DNA from 3 places in the Paenibacillus sp. FSL H3-0302 genome. Region 2 is predicted to be linked to each of the others. Evidence: predicted binding sites of a transcription regulator. Region 2 holds the regulator's gene; each other region holds the start of a gene.

Region 1 (7,691 bases), 3.0 Mb from region 2:
GGACAATGTGAACAAACTTATATGAGGAGCCCTAAGACACTTCCAGACAGTTTATCTGCTCTTGAATATTCAATGAAGTTATTTATTTTTATAATGTACTACGCCTTAGTTCATAAAAATATTGCACTATTGGATGCTTTAACTTCATCTTCTCGCTCATGTTTAAAATCCAACCGTTTTGATAGAAGGCGGCTCCGAGCATAGCATCTATGGCGTGCTGCAGAGGGACGAGAATGGCCCTCCTATCCATAACCGAACGGATGCTTTTTGTACTCTAAGGGGCTTGAGCCGACTCTATTTTTGAACACACGACTAAAATAGTACTGGCTCTTATACCCTACCTTCACGGCCAGATCCCCGATTTTGATATTCGGCATTACGTCATCCAGAATCTCCTTCGCCTTCGATATCCGAAGCTCAGTGACATAGTCAAGGAATGAAGCACCGATTTCTTGCTTCATACGCTTGCTAAGATAGGTTTGGTTGATATGAAATAGTGCTGCTACTCGAGTAATAGACAGCTCCGGATCCTGATAATGACTGTCAATATACTCGGTCACTTTTTGGATAAGCACTGTTCCATCCCCTGTATACCCGGGAAGCTCCCGCTCCTTATCCACCCTGCCTTCATGTGAATGCAAAGGATATTTTACCTGAAGATGCTCATCGATCCGATGAAGCAGCTTGTTCAGATCACTCTTCGGCACAGGTTTCAATACATAATCGAATGCTTGCAGTTGCACGGCTTGACGCGCATATTCAAAGTTATCGTACCCGCTGATGATGACAACCAGAACCGACGGGCAGCGTTCGCGCAATATATTCATCAGATCGAGCCCATTCATATTCGGCATGTTGATGTCCACAAGACATACATGTGGTGGGGCTTCCTCCACCATATTCAATGCTTCGTTTGCACTTTTCGCTTCTCCTGCAACCTCAAAAAGATACGGACTCTCCTCAATGTATTGTCGCAAGCCTTTGCGAATGATCGTTTCATCATCGACGATGACAATCTTCCACATCTTCATTCCACTCCCCGTCCAAAGGTATTCGAATGACCATAACGGTAATGCCATCTTCGCTCTTCACTGCAAGGCCATATGGCACTCCGTAAGCTAGTCGAATGCGATGGTTTACACTGTATAGCCCAAAGCCTGTGGCAGAACGATCATATGTATCATCAAGAAGGGCTTGATTTATCTGCTCAAGCTTCTCTTCCGGAATCATAACCCCATTATTTTCAACCTTAATGACCAAATAATCGGCCTGTTTATATGCTGTAATCGAAATTTTGCACTTTTGATACCCAAGTGGCTTAATCCCGTGATAAATCGCATTTTCCACCAAAGGCTGCAGTATGAAGCGAACAACTTGGCACTGAGCAAGCTTTTCATCATATCGAAGCTCGTAGTCCAGAATCTCCTCATATCGCACACCTTGAATATGAAGATAACTCTCGACATGGTACAACTCCTGATCAAGCAGAATGTAGGGACTGCCTGTGCCAAGCCCTAATCGGAAATACGCGCTAAGCGCTTCCACCATCTCCACCACATTGTCTGCTCCATGTTCCGTTGCCATCCACTGGATCGTATCCAATGTGTTGTATAAAAAATGCGGCTTGATCTGCTCATGAATCAGTCTGAGTTCCATCTCCTTTCGGTCCTGCTCCACAGCGTATAATTGAACAAGCATGTCATTGAAGCTTCGTCCAAGATCGCCGATCTCATCCGAGCGCGTAACATCTGCTCGTATGGTTTGGTTGCCGTTCTGCACATTTTCCATTACCTGGCGAAGCGACTGAATTGGACGAATAATGGAAGAAGCAAGCAGCACCAGAAAGACGATAAACGCACTACCGATAAGAACGCCTACCAGCAATGCAGTCCGCTGGGTTTTGATCACCGCTAACGATAGACTTGAATTCGGTACTTTGAGTACTAACTTCCAGCCTTCCACATTTTGAATTGGAGCCTCAAATACACTCATGTTCTTCTTATCTGCTGTATCCTCCGCTCCATCTTCTTCACCCAGCTCTCTGCAATCGACGATAAGCTGGCCTGACTGGTCATATAGCATTACATCTTGAGCAATCTCCCTCATCTTCTTGACGGAGACGGCTGCGGCAATATAAGCTACCTCATCATTCACCGATGGATTCACGCGATAAAGAATGACAACGATTTCGGCTGCATTCGCTTTGGATACGATCGGATTGCTTACCACATAATTGGAATCTGAATTCAGCAGTTTTCGATAGTAGGGTCGGTTTAGTATCGAAAAAGGCTTGTCCCTTGCTGACCAGGAATTTCCGTGAATATCCACCACGCGTATGGATTCGTACTCTACTTTCTTCTTCGCCTCGAACTTATCGAACTCTTGCAGCAATTCATCTCGTGTCCACTGATGGTCCGAAGCTAGAGAAGCAAGCATGTCTATCTCTCCAATGCGCTGATTAAACCAATAATCAATCTGGTCGCTGCGTGCAGTAACCACTTGCTGCGTTAAGTTCTTATTCAAAGGGACAACCGTATGGTTCATCTCCAAATATATTGTTACAAGCAATGCAACGAACAGCAGCAAGAAGCAGCCTCCTGCGATTAACGTAATTTTTAAGTGAATTGATTTCATTGTAATCATAGCCCTTCACAATATCCGTTTCTTACATGCCCGAAAAAGACAAAAAAACACTAATCTGTGCAAATACATAATGCTGTACTAAATCTATAATAGGTCTTGTGCATATTTTCACATGAAATAACATTCATGTCTAGGCTAGAGATAAAGGATTTGCCTAGCAAATCTTCCTCTCCCTAGTGTATGTAACCAATCCACAACAGAATGAAGGAGATATTATGCGAACTCACACGAAAAAGCTGTTATCTATTCTACTAGTCCTCAGTCTTATGTTCACGCTTGCTGCCTGCGGCAGTAAAGATGCAGAACCCGCTGCAGATGCAAACGGAGTGCAAGTCTTTGAAGGAGTTGGGCAAGGTAAACATGGCGATATTAAAGTACAAGTCTCCTTATTAGATAACAAGATCACTGACATTAAAGTGACAGAGCATAAGGAAAATGAAGTACTTGCAGAACCTGTTTATACGCAGCTCAAGCAAGAGGTCATGGCAACTAACAGCGCAAAAGTTGATGCCATTAGCGGATCTACAGTTACAAGCAAAGGATATCTCGAAGCCATTCAAGATGCAATTACGAAGTCTGGACTTACCCTTGTCGCTGGCGCTGCAGTCAGTGGAAGCAAAGACAAAGAAGAAGTCGAGCAAACCTATGATGTTGTCGTCATCGGTGCCGGGGGTGCTGGCTTTAGTGCGGCTATCGAAGCGAAGAGCGCTGGAGCTAATGTAGTTCTGCTCGAGAAAATGCCAGCTGTTGGCGGCAACACATTGATCTCCGGTGGTGAGATGAATGCGCCTGACAACTGGGTTGAACGTGCTCTTGGCATCACAGATGACACGGCTGACTTGTTCTATAATGATACGATGAAAGGCGGAGACAATCTCGGGGATCCAAAGATGGTTCGTATTCTTGCCGACAATGCTCTAGCATCTGCCGAATGGCTGCGCGATGATATCAAGGTAGAGTTCTTACCTGATCATCTGTTCCAATTTGGTGGCCATTCCAGAAAACGTGCGTTGATTCCTGTAGGTCATACAGGTGTTGAATTGATTACTAAGTTAAAAGCCAAAACAGACGCTGATCAAATCACGATCAAAACGAATATGAAAGCCGAAACCTTGCTGAAGGACGAAAGCGGCAAAGTAACAGGTGTAACTGCGACTTCGGGTACTGGCGACAAGATCACATTCCATGCGAACAAAGGCGTCATCATCACTACCGGTGGTTTTGGATCCAATGTAGAGATGCGTAAGAAGTATAACCCTACAATGGATGAAAAATATATGACTACCGATACACCAGGATCTACAGGTGACGGTATCGTTATGGCAGAAACGATTGGCGCCAAACTGACAAACATGGAGAGTATTCAAACGTATCCAATCTGTAATCCCGAGACAGGTGTTATTTCTCTGGTTGCAGACTCCCGCTTCGATGGTGCAATCCTGATTAACCAAGAAGGCAAGCGCTTCGTTGAGGAATTAGAACGTCGTGACGTTATTTCTAAAGCAATTCTTGCCCAAACGGGTGGATATACGTATCAATTATGGAATCAAGGCATTGAGGATATCGGTAAAACGATCGAAGTTCATCAAGACGAATACGATCAACTCGTTAAACAAGGCTTGCTCTTTAAAGCCGATACGATTGAAGAGGCCGCTGATTTCTTTAAAATTGACGTGAACACTTTGAAAGAAACGATTAATAAAGTAAATGATTATGCGAAAACAGGTAAAGACCTTGATTTCAAACATCGCGGTGGATTGAAATCTCTTGAAAAAGGCCCTTACTACATCGAAAAAGCTGTACCCTCCGTTCACCATACAATGGGCGGCTTGGTGATCGACGAGAAGACTCGCGTTTTGAATGAAAAAGGCGAAGTCATCCCTGGGTTGTTCGCTGCAGGTGAAGTAACAGGGGTCATTCATGGTACAAACCGTCTTGGCGGTAATGCCATCGCTGATATCTTCACATTCGGCCGGATTGCAGGCAAACAAGTTGTAGCAGAGTAATCTTATTTTTTGTGTAACTGCTCTATTAATAAGTTAGCCTTAAAAACGTGCAAGATAGTTCGTAAAGTGCAGGTTGACTCTAACTTTCAAGCTGCCCTCTATGACATAGCAAACCGCCCTGTTAGCAACAATGCGAACAGGGCGGTTTGCTATGTATTCGTGTCATCGGCATGAAAAAAATAAGCACTGTGATCAAAAGTGTGACCACGATGATCTTCACGATTTTTTTATGGTGGAGCCTAGGGGCTACGCTCGTCTAACTCGCTGCTCTTTTATCGTTCCAAAAAAAGGAATATTATTCCACTTTGTTTTTACTTTCATTGCATTTCTCTCCTTTAACTGAATGTGAAAAAGCGCAGGAACTTGTCCCTGCGCCATGCTTCCGCAATATGCGGAAACAAAAAAAGCCCCATATGGTACCCTCGAAGGTTCCATATGGGGCTGACTTTTTGCAGGATCATTAATAAATGAGAAAGAGCCCTCACGGATAATAGGCATAGACCTACTTCGTAAGAGCTTTATTATGCAGATATGTGGTTGGCGAACGCTTCTAATTAATGGCCAGATATAATGGAAAAGCATATAGCCAACCAATGAATCTAATATATAATCGGATATTAATATTCAGGGAAATCCCTGATAAAATTTAATTCCCCGTGCTCGTCCACAAAAAATAGACGTTTTATGTTACTCGCCAAAGTTTTTACAAATATATTTTATGATATTATCCTCTGCTCGGCGTTTCGTAATACTTCAGTGTCCGAAGTTTCCGGGCGAATATGACTGGTCATTGCATACTCTTGCTGCAGCTGCGCTCTCGACTTCGCCTTGTTTTCATTTACATTCTTCTGTTACATCCCTGACCAACAAAGCCACCGACTCCACATGCACCGTATGCGGGAACATGTCCACCGGAGTTACCTCCACTGTCTTGTACCCTCCATCTTCGAGCACCCGCAAGTCTCTTGCCAGTGTCGACGGATTACACGACACATACACCACACGCTCCGGCTTCATAGCCAGGATCGTCTCCAAAAGTCGCGGATCGCAACCCTTTCGCGGAGGATCGACCACAATAACATCCGCCGTAATCCCCTGCTCTTTCCAGTTAGGGATTACATCCTCAGAGGCACCAACCTCGAACACTACATTCTTCATCTCATTTAACTTCGCATTCGCCCGAGCATCCTCAATTGCCTCAGGCACAATCTCTACTCCATATACCTTGGCTGCGTGCTGTGCCAGGAAGAGGGAGATCGTACCGATGCCGCAATAGGCATCGATAACCGTTTCATTGCCAGTCAGTCCGGCGTATTCTACGGTTTTTCCGTACAGCACCTCAGTCTGTGCCGGGTTCACTTGATAGAACGAACGCGCTGAGATAGCGAACTGTACATCGCCGATGTAGTCATAGATGACGTCTCTGCCCCACAGGACGCGGGTTTCGCCACCGAAGATGAAATTCGTACGCTGAGTGTTGACGTTCTGGCACATGCTGACTACATGCGGCAGCTGTTCGCGGATGCTGCCAATCCAGGCGTCCAGATGCGGGATGTCGCGGCCGTTGGTTACGAGGACGACCATCATTTCACCGGTGCGGAAAGCTTTCTTCACGACGACATGACGCAGCAGGCCACGACCGGTTTCTTCACTATAAGCAGAGATGCCAAGTTCTCTGCCAATGTCTTTCACCTTGCGCACAACGTCATCATTATCTTCGTGCTGGATTAAGCACGTCTCCATATCGATGATACGGTGACTTCCCCGTGCGTAAAAACCGCCTACAAGGCCACCTTCGGTTACGCCAATTGGTACCTGAGCCTTGTTGCGGTAACGCCAAGGTTCGTCCATGCCGAGTGTAGGGCGAACAAGAATGCCATCTGTCTGAGCTACTCCAGCGCCATCAGTCGTACCATCCACGATGCCACCATCGTTAGCACTATCTATCTGACTCTCAACAGCTTCATTCTCTTTGCTCTTTCCGCTATCCCCGCCACCACTCACCCGAAGCTTCCCAATCCGCTCCAGGTTGTCCACCACCAGCTGCCGTTTCCACGCCAGCTGAGCAGTGTAGTCCATATGCTGCAGTTGGCAGCCGCCGCATTGGTCATAGATCTCGCAAGGCGCCGCGATGCGGGCGCTGCTCGCTTCTACTATATTCAGCAGTTTGGCGTAGCCATACTGCTTTTTGGTCTTGAGCACCCTTGCCCGGACTTTCTCTCCGGGAAGGGCTCCCTGCACAAAAAGGGTAAAGCCTTCTACGCGGCCTACCCCTTCACCTTCATGGGTCATGCCGATAATATCGAGCATAACCTCATCATTTTTATTCACAGGCAGTCCGGCGACAGGCGCCTTGCCGGCTGGGCGGCTGGTGCTGCGTCCACTGCGGTGTTTACTCATTATTTATAGTTCACTTCTTTCATTATCATCGCTGTATAATCCCACACTCTTGCTTTCAATCAACCTAATTATTCTGAGCAAAAATCCGCAGATGCTGCGGCAAAATCCGAAAACGACCCGGCAGCTCTCCGCCAAGTTCTCCATCCAAGTTCAATTGGACATGCCCTGGAGAGATTACATCCATTGCATCCGTACGGAAATACACAACCTTTTTATCCTGCAAATGCTCGCCACGAAGGGCCAATCTAACCAAACGGACAAACTCTGCCAAGTTGCATTTTTTAACCGCAATAACATCTAACAGACCGTCATCGATTCGAGCGCCGGGAGCAAGCTTTTCAAAGCCGCCAACAGAATTCGTATTTGCAATCAGGAACAGCATAAACTCATCATGAATAACCTCCTGCCCATTGGCACGAATGATTAGTTCCTGAGGAGATAGGCTGACCATTTTTTCAATACCTTTTAAATAGTACGCAAGCTGCCCTATCATGGTCTTCAGCTTACTGGGAACTTCATAGGTCAGTTCGGTTAGACTGCCACCGCCTGCTATATTAATGAAATAACGATCATTGGCTTTACCGATATCAATCGGACGCGACTCTTGACGAAGGATCAAATCAACGGAATCTTCCCAATTCT
Region 2 (7,691 bases):
CACGTGAACCTGTGCTTCGTCCGCCATAATACATTTCTTCTGCAGCCGCTCCACCAAGTGCGATCATAATCTGATCTTCGAGATAATCTTTGGTGTACAGATACTGCTCTTGCTGAGGATTGTGACGTACATAACCAAGGGCTTGCCCCCGCGGAGTCAGCGTAACCTGACTGACACTTCCCGGACGAAGCAGTTCTGCCATAATGGCATGTCCCAATTCGTGGATCGCCACCCGTTTTTTCTCTTCGTGGTTAGTTTCTCTGTCCGTTTTTTCCCCCATCATAACCTTGTCAATCGCCATCGACAGATGCCGCTGCTCAACCTCTGTCAATTCCTCACGCATCATATAAATTGCTGCCTCATTCATAACACTTTCGAGCTGAGCACCAGAAAAACCATAGGCTTCTTCGGAAATTTTGTCGAGGTTCACATTGGCATGAAGCGGCTTATTTTTGGCATGTAATTCGAGAATCGATCTGCGGCCTTTTTTATCAGGCATGTCCACTTGAATATGACGGTCAAACCGGCCAGGACGCAGCAATGCTGAATCAAGCATTTCTTTACGGTTAGTGGCTGCTACCAGTAGAATGCGTGGTGTTTCGTTGTTATAGATCCCGTCCATCTCAGTCAACAGCTGATTCAAGGTCTGATCATATTCTCGCTGCTGTCCGCCCTCACGCTTACCGCCAATTACGTCAATTTCATCTATGAAAATAATAGCGCTTTGCTTGTTTTCCTTAAGGGCGCGGGTACGGGCATCCTTAAACAAATCGCGGATACGGCCAGCACCGACACCTACGTACATTTCTACAAACTCACTGCCTGATGCTGCCACAAATACAGAGTTTGTATAATGTGCTGCTGCTCTAGCCATAAGGGTCTTACCTGTTCCTGGAGGGCCTGTAAGCAGAATCCCTTTCAAAGGCCGAATCCCGAATTTGCTGATTTCCTCATGCCGGATCAAAAAATCCAACGCTTCACGAAGCTCCTGCTTTGCATTGTCTTGCCCGCCAATTTCTTCAAAAGTAAGCTTTGAAGGTCCATCCTTCTTGCGTTTCTTCCCGGCACCTGCATTTACCGCAAGTCCGCCTCTTAAATGAGCAATGATAAGTAAGGCCGTGAGCATCCCAGCAGCAATTACTATCGGGAATATATTAATGCCTAGAAAAGCCATAAAAATAAACAAGACAGGAATAAATCCGATTAGAATTTCTTTAAGGTATTTAGGCATTATTCCATACCCCCAATGTCGCAGGTTTACGCGGCAAAATAATAAATTTGCTTTCTTTTCCATTACTCAAGCTTACATAGACATTATTGTCATCAATTTCTGTTGAGGCTATCACATTTTTATATTGCGGATATTGCGCTTTGAGTCCATCAAGTTCTGTGGGTATAAGTGTATATTTACGGCTCTCCATGGCTTCGGCTACAGAGAACATCGCTTTATCCCAGTATTCATCCAGCAGTTCACTGGAGTTCTGTTCTACATCAAGTTTTAGTGTACGTCCATCAATCATCGATTTTCCTTCTTGGGAGACGTACTGAACCAGTTCACGTAATTTCGTGCCTGGCTGGAGATCAAGTTTCAAAGTGACCTCATTGCGGTTAATACTGATATGAGAATTATTGACGCCCTCATATTGAGATACAATCTTCTGAAGTGGTTCCTGCATTGCAAACTGACGATACAAAAAGAAGCCACCAAACAATAGAGTAGCCGACAGTAGAGACGTTATCAGCACAGGTACAAGACGTAATTTCAAGAAACGTCCTCCTCTCAAAGATGACAAAATATAAAGCTCATTATAATAATTTATAGCTACTTGAGAGCTCATCAGAGAGACTGAAGTCTCTTATTGCTGTTCTAATTACAAGTAGTAGTATATCACAGGTGTATATACTAATTTCAAAATAAATGTGAATATATTTAAAATTTAATTTTTTAAATATTTCCATCAATACCAAATAAATTCCTCACTTTCGACAAAATCGGCCTTGATTTTTAATCAATCGGCCTATTTTCGTATGTGAATATAAGAGAATATTCGGTGATAACCACCCATTCAGTATATCACTTAGTATATCACTTTTGTACATCAAATAAATGTAAACAAGCGAACTTATAATAAGTTCGCTTGTTTACTATGCCACCCTTAATTTCCTTATGTTCAACTTAACTTTTAGGTAAACTGTAACCTTCGCCCATTCGGGACCCATCCGAAAAGCGATAAAATTGATAATAATACCGACCGCTCTGTTTATAAAAAAGCTGCCAAGCATACTCTCCGTTATATACTCCCGGCAGCAAGCGTTCAATCGTTATGTCCGGAAGATCAGCTTTGATAATGCCGCGTATTTGGGCTTCCGAGGTTCCTTTACTTAGTTCCTCAGCAAACACTGCGTCGTCGCCTTCAGCAAATTTTCCATCTACCGTAAAGCGGACCCAGACCATAAGAGCAGTCCCGGCTTCATTTTTCCCAGTTAATACCCAGTACACTGCATTTTCATCCCAAACCGATTTTTGTGCTTTGGTTACCTGTGTTAGACCCGCTCTGGTTTTGGCAACATCCTTAGCGATATCACGCTCGTTCCATTGATCTTTCATAATATAGGCATAGAACTGGATAAGTCCAAACCCCAGGAGCAGAATCAGAACTGACCCCAGGAGGATCCATTTTTTCCTTTTCTTCAAGGTACAGCTCCCTTTCTAGTAATATATCTTTTTTGATTATATAACACACCCGCGCGTTTATCCAAAATTTCATAATTTTCTAGCTTTCCCAGCCTTAAAAATACACAAAAGGCCGCAACTTTTGCTAAAAGCAAAAAGTCGCAGCCTATTATTTATTCGTTATTCTCCAGACTTAACGCTTCAATAAACCTTCGAAGGCTTCTTGCGCTTTACGCCGGATAGCTTCCTCATCCAGGGTTAAGCATTGTCCATGCTTGATGACCTGTATACCATTCACCCACACATGCTCAACATCCTTAGCGCTAGCAGAGTAAACTGCATGAGACAACAGATCTGTGTGTGGCAGCAAATGCGGCTGATCGATATCAACAGCAATGAAATCTGCTTTCATCCCTACAGCAAGTCTGCCTACATTATTTAAAAAGATGGACTGCGCGCCATATTCTGTAGCCATACGCAGAGCCTCTGGAGCTGGAACAGCCGTTGGATCACCGCTGACACCCTTATGAATGAGAGCTGCAAGCCGCATCTCTTCAAACATATCCAAGTTATTGTTGCTTGCCGCGCCATCCGTGCCAAGAGACACCTTCACACCAGCTTTTAGAAGATCAGTAACCCGAGCCACTCCGCTAGCCAGCTTCAAATTACTGCCCGGATTATGAGATACACCCACATTATGGCGAGCCAAGATCTCAATCTCTTCATCATTTAAATGAACACCATGTGCAACTATCGAGGGACGTGTGAACATGCCAAGCTTCTCTAAGTGAGCTACAGGACGCAACCCGTAATCCGCCACATTTTGTTCCACTTCACGTTTCGTTTCGGACATATGCGTATGCATCGGTAAATCCAGATCATGCGCTGCCTGCACGAACTTAACCAGGAAGTCCGGAGGGCATGTATAAGGGGCGTGCGGCGAGATCATAGTAGTAATTCTACCTTCAGCCTTTCCATGCCAGTTACGGGCAAAAGAAATCGCTTCCGCAAGCTTGTGATTCTGTACATCCTCTGGACATAACCCGATCACACCACGCATCAATACGGAACGGATACCTGATAACTCAGCTACCTCGGCTACTCGGTCCATATGATCATACATATCGAGGAAGGTCGTAGTTCCACCCTTCAGCATTTCCAATACAGATAAGGAGGTTCCCCAGTATACATCATCACCGGTGAACTTTTCCTCCATTGGCCACATCTTCTCCTGAAGCCACACTTGTAGCGCTAAATCATCTCCATATCCACGCAGCAAAGACATCGCCGCATGACCATGTGTGTTTACAAGTCCAGGCATGAACAGCAGACGGCTGCCATCAACCACTTGCACTCCAGCTTCCATCTGAGGCTCTTCTTTTCCTATGTAAGTGATTAAATCATCTTCAATAGTCATATATCCACTCAGAACCGGCTCATCCGTTCCCGGAGTCAGAAAATACCCGCCCTTAATTATCGTTTTATTGTTGTTCATGTTCGCTTTCTTCCTTTCCATCCCGCAAGTAATAAGCAAGACTTTGCAGATCAGTTGTAAAATCAGCTGCATGCACCCGGATATTCGGTGGTGTCTTCAGAATCACAGGGGCAAAGTTCAAAATCGCTTCAATCCCAGAAGAAATGAGAATATCTGCTACATTTTGAGCTTCTGAATCAGGTACGGTAATAATGGCAATGCGAATACCTTGCTCACGAATCGTGCTGCCTAGTTCATCCATCGGTTGCACAGTAAGGGAGTTGATCTTACGTCCAACCTTAGGAGCGTACGAATCAAATATAGCCGTGATTTTCATAGTATCTTTAAGATATGCATTGTAATTAGACAAGGCATGTCCGAGATTACCTGCTCCAACTAAAGCTACATTAAGCTGTTGATCCAGCTTCAGGATATGACGGATTTTCTCAATAAGATACGTTACATCATAGCCGATACCTTTTCTGCCGAAGTCACCAAAATATGCTAAATCCTTACGAATCTGTGCGGGATTAAGATCAAGCTTTTGTCCAAGTTCCTGAGAGGAAACTGTTAATATTTCGCGATTCTGGAGATCATTCAAAAAACGCAAGTACACAGGTAGTCTGCGAACAACGGCTTCTGATATTTTTTCCGATTTCATATTTTTCCTCCTAAAAATAGTAATGTTCTTGTGAAAATCCATATTCAAACGTCTACCTCTCCTTATTAAGGACGGTACTGTAACACACCGCCCTTAAGGATAAGGAGGAGCTAAACTGAAGACGAGCGTTTTAAGAAGCGCCGCCATCCTCTAGCCATTCCGCTATGCGTGGGACCATTTGATCAGTAAGCATATGCTCCATTTTGGGACCAGGCAATGAATAAAGGAAATACTTCCCGTAATGAGATTCAATAACCCTTGTATCATAAACAATAACTATTCCGCGATCCTGCGCCGTGCGAACCAGTCTTCCGAATCCCTGCTTAAAACGAATAACCGCTTGAGGAACAGATAATTTCATGAACGGATTCTTCTTCTGGGCCTGTAATAACTCCGACTTCGCTTCCGCCAACGGGTGATTCGGCGGTTGAAATGGAAGTCTCACGATGGCCAGGCAAGTCAGTGCTTCACCTGGAATATCTACACCTTCCCAGAAGCTGCTCGTCCCCAGCAATACGGATGCTGCACTGTCCTGAAAGCGGCGGATCAGCTTGCTCCGGCTGCCACCTTCTACGCCTTGACCAAGCACCGTAATCTCTTGTGAGGCTAAAGCCTCTTTAAGCGGATCATATACCTGACGCAGCATTTTATAAGAAGTAAACAGAACCAGCATCCGCCCACGTGTTGTTTTAGCAGCTTCCGATAATGACTGTACGAGTGTATCGACAAATCGAGCATCGCCCACACTGCCCTTCACACTAGGAAAATCACGCGGTATAACTAACAGTGCCTGCTCGCGATACTTAAAGGGAGAAGGAAGAAGTGAGGTCATTAGACGTCCTTCTTCCGCAGCTTCGTTAAGTCCGAGATTATCAATCATAAATTGAAAAGACTTATCTACAGACAGCGTCGCCGAGGTAAGCACGATGCTTTTTTTCTTATCGAAGAACAACTCTTTAAGCTGGCTGCTAACATCCACAGGGACGGCATACATCTGCAGTGATTTGCTGCGGTAATTTCCATTTGCCTCCAGCCAATATACTACATTATCGTCATTCAGCCCCATAAAGAATCTTACTTGCTCACGGATGGAAGCCAAATCCTTAAATAAACCGCTAATATCAGTAACAAGACTGTCTGCTGAGGATTGGCTTTCCTGGTCGCGCATCTCGTTAAGCATTTTATCACCCTTACGGATGATGTCGCTTAACGTCAGATTCATAGTGTTCTCTAGTGCAACCAATTCATCCCAATCCTTCGGCTTACGGGCGGGAATCAACCGCATAACCAGTTGTCCCGCTTCCCCTGCCCCTGCATCACTGCGTTCCGGCAAAAGGCTGAACAGCTTGTCGCTGAGTGCATCCCAGGTTTCTTTGACGTTAAGCAGATCCGGGTAGATCCGATCGATGACTCCGCTCCATTCTGAAGCCTCTTCACTGCCTGACGACTGTAATATTTGACGAAGAGCAGGAAGCTGTCCGTTTCGGCTATCTTTATACAGCCGCGATAATGTGTGTGCCACAGTGAAATGCTTCATATGCATGCCAAGATGTTTACCAGCCACATCTTCTAAATGATGTGCTTCATCAATGACAAGATGCTCGTAAGCCGGAAGCAGCTGGTGCCCAGCCTTAACATCTGCGAATAGCTTGGAGTGGTTCGTAATAACCACGTCAGCAATCCCAGCTTCATGCTTGGCCCTATGATAATAACATTTGCGGAACCAAGGACAAGAACGGCCCAGACAGGAATCGGTATCGCTTGCCACCGTCTCCCAGAAATCACCGCCCCGGCCGCTTAAATTCAGCTCTTCATCATCCCCTGATTCACTTTGAGTGAGCCATACAATCATCTGAGCGGCAGTAAGCGCATCTTCCCTTGGGCTTATAAAGTCCTTTTTATTAATTTTATGCTCAAACTTACGCAGACACAAATAATGCCCTCTTCCCTTAAAAATAGCAGCTTTAAACGGAAAAGGAACTACCTGCGTTAACAAAGGGATATCCCGCTCGCGCAATTGGTCCTGCAGATTAATGGTATGAGTGCTGACCATGACTTTTTCATTGGTGCGAACGCTTTGATAAATGGCAGGCAACAAATAACCGAGCGATTTACCGGTTCCTGTGCCCGCTTCGATCAGTAGGTGTTTGTCTTCGGCAAGTGCCGTCATCACCTCATTGATCATAATATCCTGAGCTTCCCGGCTTTCATACTGCGGTAATGTGTCTTTAAGTCGTTTGGTTACTTCGTCCATATAATCAGTAAAAGATAAATTCGCTAGCGGATTCTCAGCATGTTCATCTCTAGGTGGCGCTAACTCCGTCCAATCTCCTACTGCAAGCGCTAATTGACGATAGAAAGTCAGATCACCTTCGGGCTGTAGCGTTTCCGCTTCCCGCTCTCGCAGCAGACCATCAAAGTACCAGCCCAGATCACTATCCTCTTCGGTAAACAGCTCACAGAGTCTCTGGATCGTAAGCAGCGGCAGCTCGTAGAGCTCCTCCAGACATTTCAGCAGCACTAAAGCAGTCGCAAGTGCATCACTATCTGCCTGGTGCGGACGATCATGTGTCACTCCAAAATGAGCACTGACAGAGCCTAGTTGATAAGATGTGAGCGAAGGAAAGCAAATTTTCAGAAAATCAATCGTATCCAAAATCCGCCCTTGAAATGGCAAATAACCACAACGATCTAAAGCATTTTGTAAAAAATGGAAGTCGAAAGCGACATTATGCCCTACAAGCACAACATCATCCAAGAGCGGAACAAGCTCCATCATCATCTCATCCAGCTCAGGCGCATCCTTAACATCATCATCGGTAATCCCCGTCAGACCTGTTATAAAAGGAGGAATCGGCGTTCCGGGCTTGACATAGGAACCA
Region 3 (7,691 bases), 1.9 Mb from region 2:
AAGGCTTCTCCTTGTTGGTATTAGAGGGGAGGCCTTTTTTTATGCTTCCTTTGGATTCCTGCAAATGCGGATCATAATGTACCTCCCACGTGGCAAAGCTAACGGAGTCGCATTCGGCAGCAGTGGCGGAAAAAACTTAAAATTGTGAACAATATGAGGATATAGGTAAAAAAGACTTGTAATGTGATAAATATCACAATATAATCAGTTTATAAAGTGAAATAAATCACAACTAACCCATTGTTGATCAGATTCCATCATTGATCGGTCATGCAAGTCAAATATATAACCCGATTGTCCATTTGAAGGAGGAAGAAATAATGAAAGTAGCTGTCATTGGATGTACCCATGCCGGAACCGCCGCAATTGTGAATACTGCTCAACTTTACCCGGATGCCGAGATTACTGTATATGAGCGTAATGATAATATTTCCTTCTTATCCTGTGGGATTGCCTTGTATGTAGGTGGAGTGGTTAAAGACCCAGAGGGGCTATTCTATTCTTCACCAGAAAAGCTTGCAGAGCTTGGCGTAAAGACCAATATGCGTCATGAAGTAACTGCAGTGGATACGAAGTCCAAAACATTGCGTGTACGCAATCTGGAGACAGGCCACGAGTTCGCTGATACCTACGATAAGCTGATTATGACTACAGGTTCATGGCCGATTGTGCCGAAGCTTGAAGGATTTGAACTCGAGGGGATTTTACTTTCCAAGAACTATGATCATTCCAACACTATTATAGAAAAAGCTAAACAAGCAAATAAAATCACCGTCGTCGGCGCTGGATATATCGGCGTAGAACTGGTGGAAGCTTTTCAAATGAATGGCAAGCAAGTTACACTAATTGATGGTGAAGATCGCATTCTGAGTAAATATCTGGACCAGGAATTTACTGCACCGATCGAACAATCTTTTCAGGATCATGGGATTAAATTGGCACTGAATGAGAAGGTTAGCTCTTTTGCAGGCAAAGACGGTAAGGTAACAAAGGTTATTACAAGCAAAGGTGAGCATGAGACAGATCTGGTCATTCTCTGCATTGGTTTCCGTCCTAATACTGAACTCTTAAAAGGTCAAGTCGATATGCTGCCCAATGGTGCCATTGTAGTCAATAACTATATGCAGACTAGCTGCCCGGATGTATATGCCGCTGGCGACAGCTGTGCGATTCATTACAACCCTACAGGCAAACACGCCTATATCCCACTGGCAACCAATGCCGTACGGATGGGAACCTTAGTTGCGCGCAACTTGGTAACAGAGACCATTCCTTATATGGGTACACAAGGAACTTCGGGCATTAAGATTTATGAAGACAATATCGCTGCAACAGGGCTTACTGAAGAAGGAGCTAAGGCTGAAGGAATGGACGTAGAAACCGCCATGATTATTGATAACTACCGTCCAGAATTTATGCCCACCTTTGAGCAGGTTCAGTTAAAAGTAGTGTTTGATCGTGCCACACGCCGTATTCTCGGGGCTCAAATTATGTCCAAGATGGATCTGACGCAATCGATCAACACAGTGTCTGTATGTATTCAAAATCAAATGACAATCGACCAACTTGCCTTTATCGATTTCTTCTTCCAACCGCATTACAACAAACCTTGGAACTTCCTGAATACAGTAGGTCTTCAAGCGCTGCCGACAACAGTACCAAGCAAAGAGGCTGTAACGGTTTAAAAAGGGACGTTGTTCCTGAGTGATTTATCGAAGAATTAGACAGCCTTGTAAAGCTAGAGAAGCAGTGATCCTCCTGTTACGGGAGGATCACTGCTTTTTTTTGTTAGGTGCAGAATGATTAGCTGCATGGGTAGGTGCAATCCAATGGCTTCGGTGATGCAGCAAGCTAAATGTGCTCGAAAGTTACGACTAGGGTCAACTGAGTCCGATCGTGCTGAGTCATCACCTTCTGCAGAAGCTTTCGGACTCAGGAGCTCTGTATAAGGTCATCTGAGTCCGATCGTGCTGAGTCACCGCCCTCCGCAGAAGCTTTCGGACTCAGAAGGCGCTATTTAGCAATTAATCACCTTTTGAGCGTGATTTCGGACTCCAGTGCAGCTATTGCATAGAATGGGGGACAACTAGTGTGTTTTTCGTGCCAATAGCGACTATGGGGTCCGATAGCGAGTCAAATGTGCTCGAAAGTTGCGATTAGGGTCAACTGAGTCCGATCGTGCTGAGTTATCGCCCTCCGCAGAAGCTTTCGGACTCAGAAGGCGCTAATTAGCAATTAATCGCCGTTTGAGCGTGGTTTCGGACTCCAATGCAGCTATTACATAGAATGAGTTACAACTAGTGTGTGTTTCGTGCCAATAGCGACTATGGGGTCCGATAGCAAGCCAAATGTGCTCGAAAGTTACGATTAGGGTCATCTGAGTCCGATCGTGCTGAGTCACCGCCCTCCGCAGAATTTTTCGGACTCAGAAGCCATTATTTAGCAAATAATCGTCGTTTTGAGCGTGGTTTCGGACTCCAATGCAGCTATTACATAGAATGAGTTACAACTAGTGTGTGTTTCGTGCCAATAGCGACTATGGGGTCCGATAGCAAGCCAAATGTGCTCGAAAGTTACGATTAGGGTCAACTGAGTCCGATCGTGCTGAGTCACCGCCCTCAGAAGCCATTATTTAGCAAATAATCGTCGTTTTGAGCGTGGTTTCGGACTCCAATGCAGCTATTACATAGAATGAGTTACAACTAGTGTGTGTTTCGTGCCAATAGCGACTGAGTCCGATCGTGCTGAGTCACCGCCCTCCGCAGAATTTTTCGGACTCAGAAGCCATTATTTAGCAATTAATCACCTTTTGAGCGTGATTTCGGACTCCAGTGCAGCTATTGCATAGAATGGGGGACAACTAGTGTGTTTTTGGTGCCAATAGCGACTATAGGGTCCGATAGCGAGCCAAATTTGCACAAAAGCTCTGTATAAGGTCATCTGAGTCCGATCATGCGGAGTCACCGCCCTCCGCAGAAGCTTTCGGACTCAGGAGCCGCTAATTAGCAAATAATCGCCTTTTGAGTGTGATTTCGGACTCCAGTGCAGCTATTACATAGAACGAGGTACAACTAGTGTGTTTTTGGTGCCAATAGCGACTATAGGGTCCGATAGCGAGCCAAATATGCTCGAAAGTTACGATTAGGGTTAACTGAGTCCGATAGTGCTGAGTCATCGCCCTCCGTAGAAGCTTTCGGACTCAGAAGCCGCTAATTAGCAAATAATCGCCGTTTGAGCGTGGTTTCGGACTCCAATGCAGCTATTACATAGAATGAGGTACAACTAGTGTGTTTTTCGTGCCAATAGCGACTATGGGGTCCTATAGCGAGCCAAATGTGCTCAAAAGCTACGTATAAGGTCAACTGAGTCCGATCGTGCCGAGTCACCGCCCTCCTCAGAATTTTTCGGACTCAGAAGCCGCTAATTAGCAAATAATCGCCTTTTGAGCGTGATTTCGGACTCCAGTGCAGCTATTACATAGAAGGAGGTAAAACTAGTGTGTTTTTGGTGCCAATAGTGACTATGGGGTCCGATAGCGAGTCAAATGTGCTCGAAAGTTACGAATAAGGTTATCTGAGTCCGATGTCCGGGTGTGGGCCAAATATGCTCAAAAGCTACGATTAGAGTCATCCGAGTCCGATAGAATGCCGATAGTGAAGTATGACGATAGTGAGGTATGACTACAGTGAGGTATAGCTACAGTGAGATCTTGCTGCATATAAGGACAACGGTGTCCGATAGCTGCTGCGTACGCTCAAATGTAATCCAACGAAACAAGATATGCTGGCTTAGCCGGTCATACACAAACTTCTATTTGTGCACAGGTCGCAGTAAATTTGACATGTCAGTGAAAACTTTCACTTAGTTTTCTCAAAGTGATAATTATCACGTTAATGTGTTTTACGACACGCTACAATGGTCATAAAGGAACAAATTTGAAGTAAATAGATGAAGGGGATAGGAACCATGGCTTATAGCAAACCGCAGCAAATTGCCGAAGTAACTGTAGAGAACGGCATAAAAAAAGCTCATAATCCGCTAAGTACCGTACTTATTCTGGGCTTTTTGGGAGGAGCGTTTATTGCGCTCGGGTTTTTATTAGATATTCGCGTCATTGCTGGCGCACCACAGGAATGGGGTTCCATTGCTAACTTTATCGGAGCCGCAGTCTTCCCCGTTGGGCTGATCATGGTACTCCTTGCAGGTGGAGAACTGCTGACAGGGAATATGATGGCCGTGCCGCTCGCTTTTATGGCTAAGAAGATTTCTTTCTGGGAAGTTGTGAAGAATCTTTTGCTCATTACGATTAGTAATCTGGCAGGGGCATTATTTGTAGCTTATTTCTTCGGTCATGTGGTGGGTTTAACTTCAGAGGGTGTGTATTTAGAAAAATTGGTGGATATGGCTGGTCATAAAATCGATGCAGAATTCTTTCCGGCATTTGTTTCGGGTATCGGCTGTAACTGGCTCGTTGCGCTGGCCGTATGGCTCTCCTATGGAGCAGATAACTTCAGCGGCAAAATCCTTGGTATTTGGTTCCCGACGATGGCCTTTGTTGCGATCGGATTCCAGCACGTTGTAGCTAACATGTTCCTAATTCCAGCAGCTATTTTTGAAGGTTACTATTCATGGGGGCAATACTTCACTAACTTTGTTCCCGTCTGGCTCGGAAATCTAACGGGTGGGGCAATATTTGTCGCAGCTGCCTATTGGATGGCATACTTGCGTAAAGCACCTACGGCTATTCAATCCGTAGATAGCATGTCCGGCAGCAGTGTCAAAAAACACGCTTAAGCTCGTCTTATAGAGCACTCCATAGAACATTCAAGGTCTGCCTTATTGGTGGCGTTAATGTTTTAGGGGTGCTTTTTGTTATGTAGACACAAAAAAATCCGCCGTGATATATCCGCGCTCGGGGGAACGAAATCGGATCACGGCGAATTTTGAAGGGGGAGTGTTTCTAGGCTCTATTACCCCGTCTTTCTAAAAGCGAATCAGTTTCTTCTTGTTTGTTTGCTTTACGGACGACAGCCACGGCTTTAAAATAAGAATAGATATTAGAACTAGGGAGGACTGCGGACGTGAACCCCAAGGGAGACGGGATATTTCATGCGATATGTGCGTTTTATCCTTTAGATTTCATGCGTACTTTATCACGATAAAACGTCAATGTGTATGCTTGCTCATAGCCCTGTTTTGGGATGATACTGGATGAATTAATGACACATATATAACAGGGGATGTACACTACTTATGAAGTTTTTACAGGCATATCCAAAAGAAGTGAAAATATTTCTAATTGCCAGCCTAATTAACGCAACAGGTAGTGCGCTGATGTGGCCGCTCGTTACGATGTATGTATTTGATGAGCTTGGACGCAGCATGTCAGATGCTGGACTGGTGATTCTTATTCAATCGGTTGGTGGGATCGTGGGTCAACTACTCGGGGGCTCACTCTATCATAAGGTAGGCGTGAACCGGCTGATTGTCGGAGCGCTCGCCATGAATGCTTTGGCACTGTTCACCTTGCCGGCAGCTAGTAACAACTGGACGTTATTTATGGTAGCAATGGGACTGGTAGGATTATTTAATTCCTTATCATTACCTGCCATTCAGGCATTTATCGGCTTTCGTTTCACGAAGCAGCGTGGTGAGCTGTTTAATGTTATTTATGTCGCCAATAATATTGGTGTAGCACTGGGGACGGCATTAAGTGGTTTTTTGGCCGATATTTCCTATATGCTAAGCTTTGTAATGAATGGTGTAACCTCGGCGGTATTTGCGGGTTTCTTTTTTATATATCTGAAGAAAATCGGTGGAGAACCTGCGCATGAGGTAATGGGGCATCAGAAGAATGAACCAGAGAAACAATCCACGTGGAAGCTAATGGGGCATACTCGTATTTATCTTTATATGGGGATCGGTTCTTTGTTCCTGCTTCTCGGTAACTCTATCTGGAATACAGGGGTATCTCCGTTCATTATTTCAGAGGGCTGGCCTAAGAAAACTTATGGTTTTCTCTGGACACTGAACGGTATTTTGATTTTTGCAGCTCAGCCATTGGTAACAATGATTAAGCGCTGGTTCGCGTCTACCTCAACGGCGCAAATGACTGCAAGTGCCCTGTTTTATTTGGGTGGCTATGCGTTTCTTTTGTGGATGCCTAATTATCCTGGCTTAGTGCTTGGAATGGTGCTTGCTACACTGGGAGAAATGCTGATTTCTCCAGCGATGCCATCCTTTATCTCGGATCATGCGGGGCGCAGCGCACCGTTTTATTTGGGACTAAGCGGAGGGATTGGTGCAGTCGGGAGAGTCATTGGCCCTTACTTCATGGGCAGACTGTATGATAGCGGTGGTTTGGCACCAACAGCCTGGCTGGCCTGTGCGATGGCGCTGCTGTCTGTAGGTTTTTTCGTCATCCATGCTTTAGTCAATCGTAAAGGCCATTCGTTAGAGCGGTCCGTAGGATAACTATACACAGTGGATTCCAACATCTGCTGTGAATTCTATAGAGGTGCAAGGCAAGGGGTGTACATCTTATGAAACAAATCAACAAGGCAAGGTTAACTATTAGACCCTCAGAGATTAAAGACGTGCGAGAACTGATTGATCTGGACCATCTGATTTGGACAGAGGACACTAGCCCGGGACCTATGTTGTGGCGCTCACAAGAGGATTTCTTGCTGAATGCTCCCCCGGGCTCTCAGCTCGTAGCGCTGCAAGATGACAAGCTATGTGGATATGTCGGGTTTGGCTGCCCTAGTAGAATGGAGAGCAACCGGCATGTGTGCGAGGTTAATATTGCTGTTCATCCGAACTATCAACGTTTAGGCATCGGCCGGCAGCTCATGGAAGCCATTAAGGAACACGCTGCGGCGCATGCTATTCGTAAGCTTCGCCTGCGTGTATTATCCTGCAATGAATCAGCGATTTCTTTTTACCGGGAATGCGGTTTTGTGGAAGAGGGGCGTCTGCGGGAGGAGTTTTATCTTGGCGGTCGTTATGTGGATGAGATATTTATGAGCTGCATGCTGACAGGAGGAAATGGATATGGAGATCGTCTCGCTTAATGTCGGTCGGCCGGTGACGGTGGATTATCGGGGAAAACCTTTGGAGACCGGAATTTATAAAACGCCTGTAGATGGATCAGTTCAGCTACATACCAATGGATTTGTTGGAGATGGCCAAGCAGATCTTAAACATCATGGAGGTCCTGACAAGGCGGTATGTGCCTATCCCATTGAGCACTATCCTTATTGGGAACAGCAGCTGGGAAAGAAACTGGAGTACTCGGCTTTTGGAGAAAATATCACCACAACGGGTCTACTGGAGACAGAGGTGTGTATTGGCGATGTATATGAAATAGGCACCACTTTGCTTCAGGTTAGCCAACCACGATACCCTTGCTTCAAAATCTCACAAAAGCATGGACCCGCAGATCTACCGGCTCAAGTTCTGGATACAAGGTATAGCGGATTTTACTTACGTGTACTTCGTGAAGGAATGATTTCAACCGGCGATGCAATTGTCAAAAAAGAAAACGGAGACAGCATTGCTTCCATGGCGCATGTACTGCATTTAATGCAGGTTGGGCTGCAAGAGGAAGCTGCTCTGGCAGAGCTTGTGGAGCTGGAAGCTCTCTCAGCCGTAGTACGGAACAAGTTTCGAAAACAGCTGGGTATGCCAGA

The links. The regulator Rex, encoded in region 2, represses fermentation and respiration genes when NADH is low (regulators of the CRP and FNR family bind a similar motif). The targets are predictions, from matches to a motif close to TTGTGAAATATTTCACAA.
Region 1: the regulator Rex is predicted to act here: its motif matches at 2,740-2,757, upstream of MHH50_RS03450 (flavocytochrome c).
Region 3: the regulator Rex is predicted to act here: its motif matches at 3,846-3,863, upstream of MHH50_RS29095 (formate/nitrite transporter family protein).

The regions. Positions count from the first base shown of each region.
Region 1 covers NZ_CP150284.1:782,579-790,269, reverse strand. The annotation lists gene MHH50_RS03460 (response regulator) at 243-1,025, opposite strand; gene MHH50_RS03455 (histidine kinase) at 1,000-2,586, opposite strand; gene MHH50_RS03450 (flavocytochrome c) at 2,859-4,649, shown strand; gene rlmD (23S rRNA (uracil(1939)-C(5))-methyltransferase RlmD) at 5,484-7,049, opposite strand; gene MHH50_RS03440 (diacylglycerol kinase) at 7,114-7,691, opposite strand, start outside.
Region 2 covers NZ_CP150284.1:4,647,920-4,655,610, forward strand. The annotation lists gene MHH50_RS20625 (AAA family ATPase) at 1-1,231, opposite strand, end outside; gene MHH50_RS20630 (hypothetical protein) at 1,224-1,766, opposite strand; gene MHH50_RS20635 (DUF5590 domain-containing protein) at 2,177-2,695, opposite strand; gene MHH50_RS20640 (amidohydrolase) at 2,868-4,169, opposite strand; gene MHH50_RS20645 (redox-sensing transcriptional repressor Rex) at 4,156-4,809, opposite strand; gene dinG (ATP-dependent DNA helicase DinG) at 4,940-7,691, opposite strand, start outside.
Region 3 covers NZ_CP150284.1:6,532,437-6,540,127, reverse strand. The annotation lists gene MHH50_RS29100 (FAD-dependent oxidoreductase) at 321-1,685, shown strand; gene MHH50_RS29095 (formate/nitrite transporter family protein) at 3,967-4,794, shown strand; gene MHH50_RS29090 (MFS transporter) at 5,254-6,474, shown strand; gene MHH50_RS29085 (GNAT family N-acetyltransferase) at 6,543-7,073, shown strand; gene MHH50_RS29080 (MOSC domain-containing protein) at 7,054-7,691, shown strand, end outside.